Regions from separate parts of the Paenibacillus sp. FSL M7-0420 genome, predicted to be linked through region 1. Evidence: riboswitches for the same ligand, from Rfam matches in the RefSeq annotation. Region 1 holds a riboswitch; the other holds the start of a gene.
The links. Region 1 has a riboswitch for S-adenosylmethionine ahead of MKX51_RS25485 (methionine ABC transporter ATP-binding protein). Riboswitches for the same ligand answer to the same signal wherever they lie in the genome.
Positions count from the first base shown of each region.

Region 2: it holds a riboswitch for S-adenosylmethionine, as region 1 does, so the genes downstream of both, metA (homoserine O-acetyltransferase MetA) here and MKX51_RS25485 (methionine ABC transporter ATP-binding protein) in region 1, are expected to answer to the same signal.

Region 1 covers NZ_JBBOCJ010000001.1:5,971,705-5,981,135, forward strand. Annotated here, with positions in the region: gene MKX51_RS25470 (NifU family protein) at 1-48, shown strand, start outside; gene MKX51_RS25475 (MetQ/NlpA family ABC transporter substrate-binding protein) at 232-1,107, opposite strand; gene MKX51_RS25480 (methionine ABC transporter permease) at 1,166-1,825, opposite strand; gene MKX51_RS25485 (methionine ABC transporter ATP-binding protein) at 1,825-2,841, opposite strand; SAM riboswitch class I at 2,944-3,079, opposite strand; gene MKX51_RS25490 (Cthe_2314 family HEPN domain-containing protein) at 3,171-3,917, opposite strand; gene MKX51_RS25495 (UbiD family decarboxylase) at 3,943-5,715, opposite strand; gene MKX51_RS25500 (COX15/CtaA family protein) at 5,777-6,712, opposite strand; gene MKX51_RS25505 (thioredoxin family protein) at 6,821-7,165, opposite strand; gene MKX51_RS25510 (putative polysaccharide biosynthesis protein) at 7,280-8,908, opposite strand; gene tnpB (IS200/IS605 family element RNA-guided endonuclease TnpB) at 9,188-9,431, shown strand, end outside.
Region 2 covers NZ_JBBOCJ010000001.1:1,786,877-1,796,307, reverse strand. Annotated here, with positions in the region: gene MKX51_RS07635 (aminotransferase class I/II-fold pyridoxal phosphate-dependent enzyme) at 1-687, opposite strand, end outside; gene metA (homoserine O-acetyltransferase MetA) at 736-1,653, opposite strand; SAM riboswitch class I at 1,770-1,901, opposite strand; gene corA (magnesium/cobalt transporter CorA) at 2,328-3,263, shown strand; gene MKX51_RS07620 (HRDC domain-containing protein) at 3,433-4,449, opposite strand; gene MKX51_RS07615 (ROK family protein) at 4,617-5,498, opposite strand; gene MKX51_RS07610 (cobyrinate a,c-diamide synthase) at 5,979-7,502, opposite strand; gene MKX51_RS07605 (cobalt-precorrin 5A hydrolase) at 7,573-8,712, opposite strand; gene cobM (precorrin-4 C(11)-methyltransferase) at 8,705-9,431, opposite strand, start outside.

The sequences.
Region 1 (9,431 bases):
CTGATTGAAGAAGTAGAAGGCGTGGAAGAAGTCGTTCAGGTATTCTAATCCCGTTTCATAAACCATCCCGGCCTCCGCTAAGAGGCCGGGATTTTTTTTTATTATAGAGGATTTCGCCTGCAGGATCAACCACTTGGCTATTCAAAAAGACCAGAAGCCGCTCCGCCAGCCATTTCTGGCTACGGGCTTCTTATGGTCTCATTAGATGATTCAACATCCCTAGGTTCAAGCTTAGAATGCCGGGATAATTGCTCCGTCATATTGCTTTTCGATGAATTCCTTCGCTTCCGGGGAAGTCAGCGCTGCTGCCAGCTTCTGAATAGCATCGGAATCCTTATTGTCAGGACGGGCTACCAGCAGGTTGGCATACGGGGAATCTCCGCCTTCAATGAACAACGCATCCTTCGTTGGAGACAGCTTGGCATCCAGTGCGAAGTTGGTGTTGATCAGCGCCAGGTCTACTTCATCCAGCTGACGGGGCAGCATGGCTGCATCCAGCTCAATGATATCCAGCTTCTTGGTGTTCTCAGTGATATCCGCTTTGGTGGAAGCAATATTCGTGTCATCCTTCAGCTTGATCAGACCGTTCTTCGCCAGCAGAATCAAGGCGCGGCCTCCGTTCGTTGCATCATTCGGAATCGCAACCTTCGCACCTTCTGCCAATTCATCAATCGATTTGATCTTTTTGGAATAGGCGCCAAATGGCTCTACATGAACAGCAGTTACAGATACGAGATCTGTGCCGTTCTTGGTGTTCTGATCATCCAGGTAAGGCTTGTGCTGGAAGAAGTTCGCATCGAGCTGCTTCTCGGCAAGCTGTGTATTGGGAAGAATATAATCTGTGAATTCTTTGATCTCCAGCTTAATGCCTTGGGCTTCAAGCAGTGGGGCAATTGCTTTGAGGATCTCCGCATGCGGTACAGGAGAAGCACCAATCACCAGGGTTACCGGGTCCGCAGCAGGCTCTGTAGTCGGCTCTGCAGCAGCCGCTTCTGTAGGTGCCGTTGTGGCAGCAGAATTCGTGGTGTTATTCGCCTTGTTGTTTCCGCAAGCGGCAAGCACCAATATCAAGGTCAGGCTGAAGAATGTAAGCAGTACTTTTTTCATCTGTAAATCCCCCTCTAATCCATATGGTTTATTGAATAAGGCTATATGTGGACTTACCTTATTTCCGTGTAAAATGTCTTACCAGCCGGTCACCGGCCATTTGCAGCAGCTGCACCAGAATCACCATCAGCGCTACCGAGATAATCATGACTTCCTTCTCATAGCGGTAATATCCGTAGCGGATCGCCAGGTCACCCAGGCCGCCGCCGCCGATCATGCCGGACATTGCGGTATACGAGACAAGGGTCACAACAGTAATGGTTACACCGGCAAGCAGACCCGGACGAGCCTCCGGCAGCAGCACGCGCATCACGATCTGCCCGGTGGACGCTCCCATGCCCTGCGCCGCTTCAATAATTCCCCGGTCAACCTCCCGCAGTGCCGTCTCCACCAGTCTGGCGAAGAAAGGCGCCGCGCCGATCACCAGTGCCGGAATCGTTCCAAGCACACCAATCGAAGTGCCCATAATGGCCTTGCTGAACGGAATCAGGGCAACCATCAGAATGATAAAAGGAACCGAACGCAGGATATTCACAACGAAGGATAATACCGAGTAAACCACCCTGATAATAACGTTATTTGACTTGCCCCATAAATATAACACAATTCCAAGCGGTAAACCAAGGATTATTGTAAATATTCCTGAAATTGCGATCATTTTGAGTGTAGCAATCGTAGCTTCCAGCATTTCTTCCCAATTGATTGTGCTAAAGTCCATTACAAAATCACCTCCACATCAAGACCTTGCGCTATGAGCTCAGTGAGCGTGGCTTCAACCGCACCCTCAGGTCCTTCGAACCGGACGATCAGCTGGCCGTAAGGAACATCCTTGATTGTAGAGATGGTGCCATGGAGAATGGCGAAGTGAACCCCGGTTCCCTGAACCACCTGTGAGAGCGTCGACCCGTAAGTCTTTTGCCCGAGAAAAGTGATTTTGACCGACTTCGTGTAACCCGGCTGCACAGCATCAATCGCTTGCCGGAGCGGTCCGTCCGACTGGGTCTCACTGCGGATGAATTCTTTGGTCACCTCATGCTTCGGCTTCAGAAAGACCTCGGCCACTTCACCCTGCTCCACAATACCGCCGCCATGGATCACGGCAACACGGTCGCAAATGCTCTGAATGACATGCATTTCATGGGTAATCAGCACGATGGTCAGATGGAATCTGCGGTTGATATCCATCAGCAGGCGCAGTATGGAGTCTGTCGTCTGCGGATCAAGCGCCGAGGTCGCCTCATCGCATAACAGAACGTCCGGATCACTCGCCAGTGCCCGGGCGATTCCGACACGCTGCTTCTGTCCGCCGGATAACTGGGCCGGGTACTTATTCCAGTGCTCCTCCAACCCTACCAGGGCGAGCAGATCCTTAACCTTTTGTTCAATCTCGTTCCTTCCGGCTCCGATCAGCCGCAGCGGAAACGCGATATTGTCATAGACTGTAGCCGATGAGAGCAGATTGAAATGCTGAAAAATCATCCCGATCTTGCGCCGCTGCTCCTGCAGCTGTCCCTGGCTGAGCGCTGTAAGCTCGACACCGTCCACCCACACCTCGCCCGCAGTCGGACGCTCCAGCAGATTAATGCAGCGGATCAGCGTGCTTTTGCCGGCCCCGGAGTGACCGATCACCCCGAAGATTTCACCCTTCTTAATCGACAGGCTCAGCGCAGAGAGTGCAGTTGCCTGCTTACTGCCCTTGCCATACACCTTGGTTATATCCTTCAATTCTATCAACCGCTGCGTCCCCCTTCTGTATTAACTTCCATCATTGCAATAAAAAGACCCCCTACGATCCATGCAGATCGCAAGAGGCCCTGTGTGTATAATGACAATGCCTTCTCATCTGCCAAATACCCCTTAACCGGCGGCATTGTAGGAATTAGCACCATGACATTTGGATGCAGCTTAAGGCTGTCTTCAAACCGGTTGCCGGGCTTCATCGGGCCTATCCCTCCGCCGCTCTCGATAAGATAATAGTATGAAGTTATATATTCCGTATCCTGTCAGAACTTAATGTATGCCTAAGTATATTCAGTTTCGAGTTTTTTGTCAAAGGTAAGTTTTTACGGACGGACATGCCCGGATTTAGGTCCTGGGGCCGCTTTGTTCTTGTGCCATTGTTCATTCCCGTACCTGTATGCGGCGGCCAGGGATTGGCATACCATCTCCAGGCTCTGCTTCAAATCCTCCAGATGGCTGTCGAGATCCTCCAGACGAATCTTGTCATGCAATCCCTGGTGACGCTGCCAGAGGTCGTCGGTCATCTCCGCGTTCATGTAATGGATCTCAGCGTTGCGCCGCTTGCGCAGATTCTCCACCGGCTCCCGGTAGGAATTCCTGATTCGCTCCAGCTCATCCGCCAGCGGATGATGCGCATGCAGCAACTGAAATTGCCTCAGCACCGTGAAATAGGAGAAATGCGTCTTCACCTTGCCTGTATTGAGATTGTACAGATTATTCAGCACCGTGCCCAGCTTGTCCAGCAGCGAGAAAACACGGATGAAGCCATCCTTGTAGAAATACACATATCTGGCGTACTCCCCCTGCTCCGTGGACGACATGTCGTCCATATAACCGGCTATCACTGACTTCCGGAAAAAGGCGGCTGCGAACCAGCTCTGCTCCAGCTCATCCAGAGAGGAGATCAGGCCGCGTGTCCAGATTTCCAGCTTGCGGTATTCATGGTCATGGTCTTCATGTGCCGCCATCTCCTTGCGCAGCACGGAGGCAGCCTTCGCCATGGACTCCATAGCTTCAGCCAGCACACCGCTGTTCACGCGGGGCGGCTCTCCAAGTAACGTCCGCAGCATATTTTGACCCTCCTTAAGTTCACTTCTACGCTAGAGGAAAATAACGGTTCCAGTTGCGGCCTACCCGCTTCGCAATATCCTCATTCGGAGCCAGCTCCTCCGGGTATCCCGGCTTCATCCGGGCATCTATAATAATCGGCAGCGTATAGCTGACGCTGCCCCGGTGTACCCCGGCCGCCGAATAGATATCATCTGCCGGATTGAAGCGGGTGAATACGGTCCACAGGAATGAGGTCTGCGTGCTTACCGCCTCTTCCGCCCGATCGACCAGCACAATCAGCGGCCAGGCGGTCTCCCTCTCCTTGAAGGCAGCCACCAGCCGCTCCGGCAGCTCCGGGTCCTCTTCATAGGATGCACCGGAAACGGCTAAACATCCTCCGCAATAAGGCACAGCGGCGGTGATTGATGGAAGCAGACCCTCTGTATAGGTCCTTGGCAGCTGACGGACCGGGCTGCCGATGCCCGCCATCACCGCCTTACTGCCATGATTCAGCTTACGTCCGGTATAATCCAGTGTATCCATGGAGGTATTGGCAAAGATCGTCAGATCCGATTGCGGATTGAAGCGCTCAAGCACCGTTTCCAGCAGCTTGGGGAAATCGGTAAGCTCCACCTGCACATTAGTCAGCAGCAGGAATTTGGTTAAGGAGAGCTGACCTTCCCCTAAGATACGAAACGCTGACACCATGTACTCGCGCGGATAGCTCTCCCTCACGACCGCTGAAGTCAGTGAATGCGAACCGGATTCGGAGTAGGACCACAGCCCTTTGACCGAAGGGATCAGCAGAGGATAGGCTGGAGCGAGCAGCCGCTGCAAATAATCCTTCAGATAATAATCCTCCTGGCGCGGCTTGCCGGTAATGGTCGCCGGGTAGATGGCATCCTTGCGGTGCCACATCCGCTGAACATGCATGACCGGGAAATCATGCTGCATGGAATAGTAGCCGGACTGGCTGCCGTACGGCCCTTCCGCTCTCCGCTCCAGCGGAGATACGCGTCCCCGGATGGAGAATTCCGCCTCAGCCGGAATCCGGTGCCCGCCCAAGGGGTCCTGCACCATAGGAAGCTTGCCGCCCAGCATCAGCGAGGCCAGCAGCAGCTCCGGAATCCGTTCCGGGACCGGAGCCACTGCTGCCGCAATCAGCGCCGGCGGCCCGCCGATGAAGACAGACACCGGCAGCGTCTCGCCGAGATGCTCTGCCTGCGAGTGATGGAAGCCGCCGCCCTTATGAATCTGCCAGTGAATACCTGTGGTGCTGTCGTCATACACCTGAATCCGGTACAATCCGAGATTATGATCCTTGGGGTTGGTGATACTCTCCGTATAGACCAGAGGAAGCGTGATGAACGCCCCGCCGTCCTTAGGCCAAGCCGTAATCCGGGGCAGCTCCTTCAGCGGGTCACTGCTGCTGCAGACACCGAGCACCGGAGCCTCTCCTTGCGGTATATTCTTGGTCCCTGCTCTCAGCAGCTCAAGCAGCACCGTTTTCTCCCGCCATAAACCGGCGGCTGAGGGCGGAACCAGCTGCTCCATCGCCGTTGTCAGCGACTTCAGCAGCTGCTCCGGTCTTGTCCCAAAGGCCTTGTTGACGCGCCGGACGGTACCGAACAGATTCGTAGCGACCGGGAACGGCGTTCCCTGCACGTTCGTGAACAGCAGTGCCGGGCCCTCCTCCTCCACCACCCGGCGGTGAATTTCGGCAAGCTCCAGATAAGGATCAACAGGGGTATCTATCACTGCCAGATCCTTATCCCTGCGGAGCTGCTCAATCCATTGTCGTAAATTACCGTATCGCACTATAGTGTTCCTCCTCAAACAGGACCTTATGCTAATCCCGTCCACCGTTGCCGTTACCTTATCACTTGCTGCCCCTGCCAGCTCCGCTTAACTGCCAGACCCTTACACTCATGTAGCACAGAACCCCGAAGAGTCCGGAGATCAGCACAATATGGGATAACGCAGCAAATATGTACAATCTTTCATTATTCAGTGTGTATACCACAGCCGCTCCGCTGAATACCTGCATCAGGCAGAGCAGAACTGCCGCCACGCCCAGAGCCCTCAGCTCAGGCAGCTCCTTATGCTTCCAGAAGGCCAGATGCCCAAGTATAGCCGTCAGCAGGAACAGAATCGCCGCCGCTATCCGGTGCACGAATACAATTCCTACTCCGCCGCTCATTTCCGGGATCCATTGTCCATTACACAGCGGCCAGCCGGAGCACCCTCCCTGGGAGCTGGTGTGGCTTACGTAGGCCCCGATGTAGACAACGATATATGAATATACTGCAGTAACCCAGGTTAAGTTGCGGAAGGCTATACGGACTTTAGGACTTCCTGTGCTGAGTTCCGCTCCCGGAGAGAATGCCCGCCTAGTCCCAAGCGCCAGCATCAGCGAACCGGCGAAAGCAATCAGCGAGAAGCCCATATGCAGGGCCATAACCGCAGCCGACTGCGACTTCACAACTGCAAGCGCTCCCATCCCGCCTTGAATGATGACGAAGATCAGGGTCAGCAGGGCATAGGCCAGCAGATCCTTACGGTGCCTGGCATAACGCCAGAAGGCAACCATGGAAGCCAGGGACAGCAGGCCAGCCAGGCCGCTGAACAAGCGGTGGGTATATTCAATCAGAGAGCCAATTGTGTAGGCCGGAATCAGCTTTCCGTGGCACAGCGGCCACTGATTTCCGCATTCCAGTCCCGAGCCGGTCTTGGTCACCACAACCCCGCCGAACAGCGCCATGAACATAATGAGACAGGTCAGATAGCTGAGCCATTTTAATTGAATTGTCGTCAATAGTATCACCCGTATTGTATAGGAATGAGTATGAAACATATAAATGCTTATATGATTAGAAAAAAAGCACCGCTTCTGCTCGGATAGGGCGAAAGCGGTGCTGCGGAATTACTTGTGAATGCTGAGATAAACGTCCAGCGCCGTATCAAGAAACTTCTCGATTTCCTCCCGGGACTTCCGGAGCTTGTTCACGAACCGGACCAGTTCCCGTCCATCGGTGTACGCAACAAAGCTTGGAATGCCCAGTATATTCTGTTCCTGGCTGACATCACCTACGGCATCGACATCCACTTCGACCAGGGTAAGACGCTCTGCATATTTCTGTTCCACATCCGGCATGAACGGATCAATGAATTTGCAATCCACACACCAATCTGCCTTGAAGACTGCCACCGTCAGACGCGGAGACTGAATTGCCACCTGGAACTGGGCAGGCGAGCTGATTTTGTCCATCAATTGACCATTCCCTTCTATCAGAGAGTTCCACACGAAGCTTGCTCTTTAAGTGAAGCAAAATGTACGGAATAAGTCAAACAATAATGACAAATCAAGACAATAGTCATATCATTATTCACCGGCACGCACACGGGCAGGCTGCAGTTTCATCAAAGGACCGAGCAGCTTGCGCAGCGGACGGGGATAACCGGCAATCTCCTGGCTGCTGAGTACGCCCAGAATAATCAGGAGAACCAGATAGACAATCACCACTGCCGCCCCAACCACCAGACAGGTAATCAGGAAGGCTAAGCGGGCCGGCATCAGATCAGTCATCAATAGGCCTGCTTCATTCAGACCATAGCCGATACCGGCCGAGGCCAGAACCGCAATGGAGAAGCCTCCCCAGCGTTTACCGAGAATGGAGAAGGGTACGATTTTTTTGAGCATCCGCAGATTCAGCAGTGTAATGACAATGAAGCACAATGCCGTAGAGCCGATAATGCCGTAGATGCCGAACCACTGGCTGAACAAGAAGTTAGAACCAAACTTCACGAGGATACCAACAAGTACATAATACATCGATATCCGCGATTTGCCCATTCCAAGCAGGATCGAGTTGGTAGTCATCATCGTAATCTGGAAAATGGTACCCAGCGTCAGCATCGCCACAATGCCGCTTCCATCGAGTGTTTTGAACAAGAGGCCATTCACAGAATAAGCAGCCACGACCAGTGAGAGCACAACCGGTGTGCCGGTCAGAATGGATACCCGCATGGCGAGTGTGACCTGACGCTGCAGGTGCTGTTCATCTTTGCGGGCGAAGGCGGCAGATATAATCGGAATCAGCGATGCACTGAGGGCGATCGATAATACCGGAGGAATCCCGGCCACACTCTGTGCCCGGCTGCCGAAGATCCCCAATGTCCACGTAGCTTCCTTCAAGCCGATTTGTCCGCTAAGCAGCGGCACAATAAAGGTAGTATCAATGAAGTTCACTACAGGCACCGTAACGGAAGACAATACAATCGGTATGGACAGCTTGAAAATATCCTTGTAAATCTTCAGCAGCGGGATACGGGCTTCACTCGATTCATATAATGCAACCTTCTCCTCGCTGCGGCGCAGCTTCATGGCATAATACAGCATCACACCGAAGGCGCCGATACTGCCGAGCACACTGCCGAAGGATGCGCCTGCTGCCATCCAGGTGTTGCTGTAGCCCTGGCGCAGCAGAATGAATGCAAGCAGAATGGCCGTGGATACCCGGGCAATCTGCTCGACAATCTGTGAGATGCCGCCGGCCATCATATTGTTACGCCCTTGGAAATACCCGCGCATCATCGCGATCGCGGGGAATAGCAGCAGCGCCGGGGCAATCGCCCGTATGGCCAATGTACTCTCGGGAACCTTGCTGGATTCCGCATAATAAGGAGCAGCTATGTAGAGCGCCACACTCATAAGCACACCAACCACAGCCGCAAAAATCAGCGCCGCCCGGTACACCTGCTGTGCTTCCTGCGGGCGGTTCAGCGCATAGCGCTCGGACACCATTTTACTAAGTGTGCTGGGAATACCGGCTGTCGCCAGAGGCAGCAGCAGCAGATATACGTTGTTGGCTTGTGTAAACGCAGCGTTACCGACTTCATTGAATAAATGCTCCAGCGGCACCCGCTGGGCAAGCCCTAGGACACGGGCCACCAGCGCGGCTGCCGCCAGAATAAGCGTGCCTTTGACAAAGGATTCTTTCTTGGTGGACAAGCTGTTTCGCCTTCTTCACAATAAATTTAATTAGCTGTTGTTAAAATTTCCCCACCTCTAAAGTGGCGAGATGAATGACATTGTTTTAAGCTTGGAATTTTGAGGGAATTAGGTTATGCTATATAAAGCGAATATATGTTCTTGTAATGGTTTTAGTTGGTCTTTTCGGTGACCACATCCATGGTTCGTTTTTCAGCTGAAACTTTGTTCTATTCTGCGGACTCATCTTCTGTTTTAACAGCAAATGGAAGGCGATTATAGTACATAGGAGGCATACTTGTGCTCAAAGCGTTCAAATATCGCTTGAAACCCACAACACAGCAGGCGGAACTATTCGCCAAAACGTTTGGTTGCGTACGCAAAGTCTATAATCTCATGCTCCATGACCGGATTGAATCATACAAAACGCATCAAGATACGGGCGAGAAAATCAAATTCCCAACACCGGCACAGTACAAGCACGAGTTTCCTTTCCTTAAAGAGGTCGATAGTCTGGCCCTCGCCAATGCGCAGCTCCATCTTA
Region 2 (9,431 bases), 4.2 Mb from region 1:
GGAGTTATGCAGGACGGCCATTTCAGCCGACAATTCTGCCCCCTTGGTCACGATCAGACCCGCCAGCACATCGTTATGCCCGCCCAGGTACTTAGTCGCACTGTGAACCACGATATCTGCTCCAAGCTCCAGCGGGCGCTGGAAGAACGGAGTCAGCAGCGTATTGTCTACAATCGTGAGCAGCCCGTGACGGCGGGCCCAGGTACATACGGCTTCGACATCCGTTATCATCATCAGCGGGTTGGTCGGCGTCTCAATGAATACAGCCTTCGTGCCCGGCTGGCGGGCCGCTTCCAGTCCATCCAGATCATTCGTATCTACATAGGAGGCGCTGATGCCGTATTTGGAGAGAATCCGTTCCAGCAGCCGGTAAGTACCGCCGTACAAGTCCAGCGATACAATGAGATGGTCCCCTTGTCCAAACAAGGTGAACACCGTGGACAGTGCAGCCATACCGGAAGCGCAGGCGAAGCCGGCATCCCCGGATTCCAGGGCCGCTGCCGCTTCTTCGAGGACAGAGCGGGTAGGATTTTTAGTGCGGATGTAGTCAAAGCCTGTACTCTGCCCAAGTCTAGGGTGACGGAAAGCCGTCGCATGATAAATCGGGTAATTAATGGCCCCGGTGGCGGGGTCCTCCATCGAACCAATCTGTGCCAGTCTGCTCTCAATTCTCAGTTTCTCATCCATCTCCATTGCCTCCTGATTAATTACTTCTATTAAGAATAAGTCAACCTCTCAGATAAATGCCCCGATATCGTAAGGAGTCTCCTGGTATACATAGTAATTGAGCCAATTAGCGAATAATAAGTTGGCATGGGCGCGCCAGACTGCCGGCGGAGTACGCGTCGGATCATCCTTGGGATAATAGTGCTTCGGCAAGGCAACCTCCATCCCCTTGGCGATATCCCGGTCATACTCCCATTTCAATGAGAAGGGATCATATTCTGAATGTCCGGTGACAAAAATCTGCTTCCCGTCATGCGTAGCCACCAGGTACACCCCGGCTTCCTCGGATTCTGCCAGAATCTGCAGCTCCGGGTTCTGCTCAATATCTTCACGGGAGACGTCGGTATGGCGGGAATGCGGAACATGGAACACTTCATCGAAGCCGCGCAGCAGCTTGACATTATTATGGCTCATTGTATGCGGAAACACTCCGAAGCATTTGTCCGGCAGACTCACCTTGCGCACGCCGAAGTGATGGTACAGTCCTGCCTGTGCCGCCCAACAGATGTGCATGGTCGAGGTTACATTCTGCTTGCTCCACTCAAAAATCACTTTCAGCTCCTCCCAGTAGTTCACATCCTCGAACTCCAGCTGTTCTACGGGAGCGCCTGTTACAATCAAGCCGTCGAACCGGCGGTGGCTGATCTCATCAAAGGTTTTGTAAAAGCTCTTCAAATGCTCAGCCGAAGTATTCTTCGACGTATGGGAGCTGGGATGAAGCAGAACAACATCCACCTGAAGCGGGGAATTCCCGATAAGGCGCAGCAGCTGGGTCTCAGTAGTTTCTTTGGTAGGCATCAGATTCAGGATGGCGATCCGCAGAGGACGGATATCCTGATGGAAGGCCTGGCTTTCATCCATTACAAAAATATTCTCACCGGATAACACTTCTTTGGCCGGCAGGCTGTCGGGAATTTTGATAGGCATTGCTGTTCACTCCTTAACTGAAATGGGGTTCCACTTGGTGGTTCAACCTGAGGCAGGGTAGCGAAAAAAGACCTTTCCCGGGCGAGAAAGGTCATATCATGCAGTCATATGCGCCTCTCTCATCTGCCAGAGAACTTCCGCCGGACGAATAACGCCCTGCAAAGCTTCCGCAAGAATTAGCACCGTGCGTTCACACGCCGGTTGCCGGGTTTCATCGGGCTAGTCCCTCCACCTGCTCTTGATAAGATTTAGCTGTATTCAGTTGAATAACCTTAAGCATCTGAACGATGCTTTTTCTTAAATTTCACTTTAAATCATGAACCTCCTTTTCGTCAAGTCCATACAATGCTGAAGGGGCCTTATGACAGAAAACAATTTCTCTTGTAAGAGCCATATCCCGGCGTTATACTAGACAAGTGTTTCAAACCCAAAAACGGCGAAAAGAAGAGGTGAGAGAACAATGGAAGGCGACCCGGGCTCGCGAATAAGCGTGCAGAATGAACAACCACACAGGATTAACATCAGCTTGCCGGCGGCGGGAGCCCTTTTTCTTCATGCTCTCGGACCGTCTTTTGGCCTTCATCCATGATTGTACCACCGGCCAAGCTGATTTTTTCCGTGTGCTGAAATTAGCATACCCCTGGAGAAGACCAGGGACATAAGGAGTGAATCAGATGAAAATCCGGTTGGTGAATGCAGGGGTTTTTACGCCTATTGACAATATTGAAGAAACTTTAACCGCCCCTGCCGAGGGGTTCTACTGGATTGATGCGGATGTGGAGGACCTTGTAGAGCTTCAGCCTATATACGGCCTGCATGATCTGGCTGTGGAAGACTGTCTGAGTGAAGAGGATCAGCGTCCGAAGCTGGAGATTTATGAGAGTCATTATTTCATCGTGGTGAACAGCATCCGGTTCGATGATGAGGAAATCTTCCTCCGTGCGCTCAACGTATTCCTTGGCAGACATTATATTATTACCGTTACGAAGCAGAAGATCCATGAGCTGCGTGTCCTGAAGCCCGTACTGTGGGAGCAAGAGGTCAGTACACCTGACCGCTTCCTGTATCTGCTGATTGACCTCGTTGTCGACAACTTCTTCTCGGTCGGTGACCGGATTGAAGCGCGGATCGAGAAGCTCGAGGAAGACATCCTCATGCATACCAAGAAATCGCATCTGAGCGAGATCATCGGTCTGCGCAGTGAGATTCTCTGGCTGAAGAAAATGCTCGGCCCGCAGAAGGAAGTTATCAACACGCTCAACAAAAAGGATCTTCGCCTGATCGACGATCAGCTGCAGAAGTACTTCAGCGATATCTATGAGAATGCGGTCAAGATCTCTGAGACCTTCGAAACATACCGCGATCTCATGGGCAACTTGCGCGAAGCTTATCAGTCCAGTATTGCGAACCGCGCCAATGAAATCATGCGTGTATTTACGGCAATTACCACTATATTCATGCCGCTGACCGTGATTACCGGGATCTACGGCATGAACTTTGACAATATCCCGGAGATCCACACCGAGTACGGCTACTATGGCGTCATTGCCGTCATGGTGACGCTAGGCTGCGGAATGCTCATTATCTTCCGTAAAAAGGAGTGGCTATGAAGCAGAGCGGACGAATACGAAGGACGAAGGCACCGTATACCCGGCTACCGGGACCCGGAGAGCCTTCGTCTTTTTGGTATGTCACCAGTATGTAATGCGTCTGCGCCGATCAGGAGCTCCGGTTACCAGGACCGCAGATTGGGAGTGATGCAGGCCGTCAGTCACCCTCTTACAAAGGGGCAGCCATTCCAAGCGCCGCCGGATGCTCCCGCCGGAAGCGGATGCGGATCAGCCGCAGGCGTTCATAATACAGATCAAGTCCGTCAGCAGGTACGAAGTTGTCGCCGTAGGCTTTGTAGAGGACAGGCTTCAGGAAGTTGTCGCCGATCAGTTCATAGGCTGTCCAAATATTGTTCTGCTCTTCGGAGCTCACTTCACTCAGCTCCAGGGCAATGAGCTTCTCGGCCGAATAGCCGTCCTTCTCCAGCTCTTCCAATACTTCAAGCACTTCACGGCGGGAAACTCCGCTAAGTGCCCTGAGCTGCTCCATCCCTTGCCCCTCTTCGATCCCCTGTAACAGAACGCGCCGCAGTCTCAGCCGCTCCAGCTGCTTCTTGTACTTAAGCTCCTTCTGCTTATAGTGCCAGGATACGAAGCTCTCTTCGTCTATTGCATGATTCACCCAGCTTAGCGGAAAATCATGCTCACGCTCAGCCGCCGCGGTGATGCTAAGCCAGTCTGCACCATACTGTGAAACTTTGCCTTCACCCACACCCGGAAGCTGCAGCAGCTCCTCCTCCGTACGGGGAAGAAATGCGCTGATCATGCGCAGCAGACGGTTGCTGGCCAGGATATAAGGCGCCTTCCGTTCACTGGAGGCCTTCCCCCTGCGCCAGGAGCACAGCTCCTCGAAGATGGCTTCATTCCCGTATTGCTCACTGAAATACTGCAGCTTAAGCTGCTCCTGGCTGCGGCTGCTGAGGTTATCCTCGTCATGAAATACCCCGTCAATCAGCGGGCGGTAGCCTTCCCCCATCTTCACGGCAAGCTCGTGCCGGTATACACACAGCATCTCATTCCATGATCCGCCTTCATACCACAGGCTGTCGCCCGTCTCCTGTTCCCCGGAGAAATCGCGCCAGCCCAGACGCCACTGCCCCTCTTCCTCTCCAATCCATAGCTGAGCAAAAATCTCTTCGTCCACTCCTGATCTTTTGCACAAACGGTTCATAAATACGATTTGCATATAAATCCCTACTTTCGTCGTCTTACAGTACGCATGACATATTTGAACGCAAAAAAGCACCTCTCCCACGACATTCGTGAAAGAGGTGCTTCCTCTTAAATGCTATACTGTTAGAAACTAGAATACCATATATTACGTAACAGTCAATGTCTTTTTGACAGAAGATCCTACTTGCGGTCCAAAGCCAGCTTGGCCAGACCCAATGCGCCCGACAGACCGGCGTTATCTCCAAGCTGCGGAGGCACAATATAGCTGCCAATCTGTTCATTAAGCGCCGGATGCTGCACATATCCGCCGAGCAGCTCCTGCAGCTTGGCATGGATCAGCGGGAAGAGCTGGCTCTGCTTCATCACACCGCCGCCCATTACGATCTTCTGCGGCGAGAGGATCAGCACATAATTCATAAGAGCATGGGCCAGATAGTGGGCCTCCATCGCCCAGGCCGGATGATCCGCAGGCAGCTCGCCCGCCGGCTTACCCCAGCGCTTGCCGATAGCCGGACCTGCCGCCAGACCCTCCAGACAATCGCCGTGATAAGGGCAGAAGCCTTCGTAGTGGTCCTCGGGATGACGACGGACCAGAATATGGCCCATCTCCGGATGGGACAGCCCGTGAACGAGCTTCCCGCCTACCACAGCACCAGCACCAATCCCGGTGCCCACCGTGATATAGAGGCAACTGTCCAGCCCTTGCGCTGCTCCCCAGGTGTACTCGCCCAGCGCTGCACCGTTCACATCGGTATCAAAGCCGATCGGAACCTGGAATTGCTCCTCCACGGCTCCCACCAGATTATACCCGCCCCAATGCGGCTTAGGTGTGGTTGTAATATATCCATAGGTGGGGCTGCCGATAACAGGATCAATCGGTCCGAAGGAACCGATCCCGATAGCCTCCACTGATTTTCCGCTGAAATAATCCATTACCTGGCCCATAGTCTCCTGAGGAGTGGCTGTCGGAAAGCTCACCCGGTCGATAATCGTCCCGTCCTCATTCCCGATACCGCATACAAACTTCGTTCCCCCTGCTTCAATCGCTCCCAACAATTTCACTGCAGCGTTCCCCCTTCTCCTGATGCATCCATATGCTGTTGCTTCTCATAACTTCAATAGATTTGCCTAACACGATGATCGCTCTCACGGATACGATAGATTTCTCTAAGTACGGCGGCGATAGATTTCTCTAGCACAGCGACAGATTTCCGTGATACAAATATGCCGGTTGACCGGCACAGCGCAATGATAAAGCGTTCTCTTATCCTATTATACGTGGCTCTTATATGTATGACAAGCGGTTGACATACAGGTTAAACAAGTGATTTGCTGACGAGGCTTAGGCTGGATTGAATGGGAACGGGAGATCGTTGGATTTGTACACCTGCTAATGAACGAATGGCCGATGCTGGGACAACAGTTGGAAAAACAACACTTAATGTTGCCCATTTTAGCCCAAGTAGCTAAAAGCAACATGAATTGATGTTGTTTTTCCACTTATCGCCACACATTTCATTAGAATTAATAATTTAAGATACGTTATTCCACTTGTTGGTTGCGGGAGCCGGGAACATGCTGCTGCACAGCCTGTTTGCGGCCACGATAGGCCCGGCAGGCTGCTACAAGCCGGGCTGCTGCCGGGAGATGGGAGGCCAGATGGATATGCGCATAAGCAGCCATAATGCTGCCTCTGATGTAGCCTTCAGGCTGGCAGCCCCCTCTGCCCATACTCTCGTAGGCATAGGTCCGGGCTGCCCCCTCAGGATAGCTCATGACGGAGTAATGAAATTCATGGCCGCGCAGACGCTCGCCCTGCTTCAGCAGCAGACAGTCGTGAAGTGCCGTAACTTCACGATACCCGAGTGCCGCCCGGCGTTCCTGCATCACGGTATGCGCCGGAATGATTCCGGCCATCTCATGCACCGTGCCGGTGCGGTCGGTCAGACTGCGGGCCAGCACCATGTAGCCGCCGCACTCCGCATACAGCGGCATTCCGGCGGCTGCGGCAGTCCTCAGGCCGCCGAGGAACAGCTGGTTCGCGGCAATCACCGCCGCGAATTCTTCAGGGAATCCGCCGCCGATATAGATGCCGTCAGCTTCCGGCGGAATGCCTTCACCGCTGAGCGGACTGAAGTACACCAGCCTCGCACCTTCACATGCAAGCAGCTCCAGATTATCGGCGTAGTAGAAATTGAACGCCGCGTCCCGGGCTACGGCAATGACCGGGGCAGGCTCCGCCGGGCCTGCCTGTGTCTTATGTATCATCGGCGCAGCGGATTTACAAAGTTCAGCCTTATATGGAACTGGGTGAACTTGCTGGTCCGGCGTCTGCTCGCAGGCAGTCACAGCTTCTGGCTCCGCCGCCACAAGCTGTGCCCTCACAGCAGGAGCGGCCGCGGCAAGCTCCAGCAGCTGTTCCAGATCCGTGCCTTGCTCCAGCAGGTCGGCAGCACGGTCAAACAAGGGCGCAAGCTCCCCGCGCTCTACAGCGGGCAGCAGGCCCAGATGCCGCTCCGGGATGTCCAGCCCGCTGTCGCGGGGGAGCCAGCCGACCACGGGAATCCCGCAGGCTGCTTCAATGGCCGCCTTAACTAACCGGTAGTGACCCTCGCTTCCGCAGCGGTTCACCAGAACGGCGGCAATCCGCACCTGCGGCTCCAGCTGCCGGAAGCCCAGCACTATCGCCGCCGCACTGCGCCCCATGCTGCGGACATCGACCACCAGGAGTACAGGGCTGGCGGTCAGTATGGCGATTTCCGCCGTTGATCCGGTCAGCGCCGTATCCTCCTTGCCGTCATACAGACCCATGACGCCCTCAATGACGGACAAGTCGGCCTCTGCCGAAGCCTGCAGAAAATACTCCTGCAGATAAGCGCTTGAAGTCATCCAGGAGTCCAGATTTCGTGAGGGACGGCCTGTAACCGCAGTGTGATAGGCGGGATCGATGTAGTCAGGGCCGCATTTGAAGCCCTGGACCTTGAGGCCCCGCCGGGCAAAAGCACGCATCAGCCCCAGCGTGACCGTTGTTTTGCCCGAGCCGCTGCCCGTGCCTGCGATGACCAGGCGGGGACGCGCCTGCGGCTCACGGGGGGCTGATCCAGGCTCTTTTTCATATCCGGCTGCATTCCCCGGCTCATTCACTGCTCTTCCCCTCCTTCTCTCCGGGATAGACAATCCGGGCTACAGCAATGGTGACATTACCGCTCTTGAGCTTAGGCTGCAGAAGCGAATGCGCACCTGAAGACAGCAGCGCAGCAGGTTCACAGACACCGTAAGCCCCCGTTGCCCTGAATACCACCTCAGACGGATGGTCCAGTTCTACTGTATTGAGCTGCTCCGGGGTGTACAGAACCAGCTCCCAGCTGTATTTGGCGCACAAGGCCAAGAGCCCCGCTTCATCCCCCTTGATTCCGGCCGTCGCCACATTCCGCACACTATGGAGCGACAGATGAAGCTCATTCAGCGTGTTCAGGACCACGGCTTCCAGCTCTTCCGCAGACGTCCCGCGGTTACAGCCGAGTCCAAGCACCAGACTGCGCGGGCGATACACTACAGTGTGCTCGGCCAGAGTAGTACCTGCCGGTGCGTCCTCCTCCGGTTCCTCCGCCAGCCGGTCGCTTACCACAATCGCTGCGCTGAAGCGGCGTCCACTATGCCGAAGCTCAGCTCTGCTTGCGAACATAGAGACATGCTCCGGCACCTCAGCACCCGGCGGCAGCCAGTCACGTTCCCCGCTCTCCTGCACCCAGGCCACCGGCTCCCCGTTAACGAGCGCAGCACTAACCCCCTTCATGGGGGTGAAGCTGTCCGCGTGCCAGCCGTACTCCCGGCCCAGCAGGTCAACAGCGAAGGTGCCCTGCACATCCGAAGCCGTGGTGATCACCGGATGGCTGCCCAGCAGCTCCGCAATCTCCAGTGTCAGCTTATTCGCTCCGCCGAGATGGCCGGAGAGCATGCTGATGACATGCTCCCCGCGCTCATCGATGACGATGACAGCAGGATCGGTTCTTTTATCCCCCAGCAGCGGAGCCGTCAGCCGGACTGCCGCCCCCAGCGAGAAGAATAGAATGACCGCCTCATAGCTCCCGAAGAGCCTGGGCAGCAACCCTCTGACCGGTCCGTCAAAAACAGTGATCTCCCCGCTCCGCGCCTCCAGCCCGCCGCTATACTTGGCATAGACAAAGACCTCAGTCCCGCCAAGCCGCCCGCCAAGCTTCACAGCCAGCTCTATCCCGCTGCGCGTAATGGCAACAGCCGCATACCGCTTACTCACCGGAGCCGATTCCTTCCCGGCAGCCGTGGGTGAAGGTCTTGTCATACAGCTTGGAGCGGTGCTGATCGCGGTCCGTCAGCCCGGGGTCCAGCGCCCAGCCGGCCAGGATCATGGCATGCATGGTGATGCCAGCACCTTGCAGGTCCGCCTCCAGCTTCTCAACCGTGGTCCGCAGAATCTGCTGATCCGGCCAAGTGGCCCGCTTCACGACCGCCACCGGGGTCTCCGGGCTCCAGCCTGCGGCCAGGAATTCACTGCTCACATGACCGGCCAGTGATGCACTCAGAAACAGCGCCACCGTGCAGTGATGCTCCGCCAGCTTGCGCAGCTGCTCGCGCTCCGGCACGGGTGTGCGCCCTTCCGCACGGGTCAGAATGACCGTCTGCGTCAGCTCCGGCACGGTCAGCTCTGCGCCAACCGCCGCCGCCGAGGCAAAAACCGAGCTTACGCCCGGCACAATCTCATAGCGGACGCCGCGTAGCTTCAGCAGCGACATCTGCTCCAGAATCGCGCCGTACATGGCGGGGTCTCCGGTGTGGACGCGGGCTACGCTTTGACCGGACTGCACGGCAAGCGTCATCAGCTCCACCTGCTGCTCCAGATCCATGCCCGAGCTCTGAAGCACCTGCGCACCGGGCTTAGCGCTGCGGATCAGCTCCTCGCTGACCAGCGAATCCGCATAGAGCACCAGATCAGCGGAGCGCAGGATGCGGCTGCCT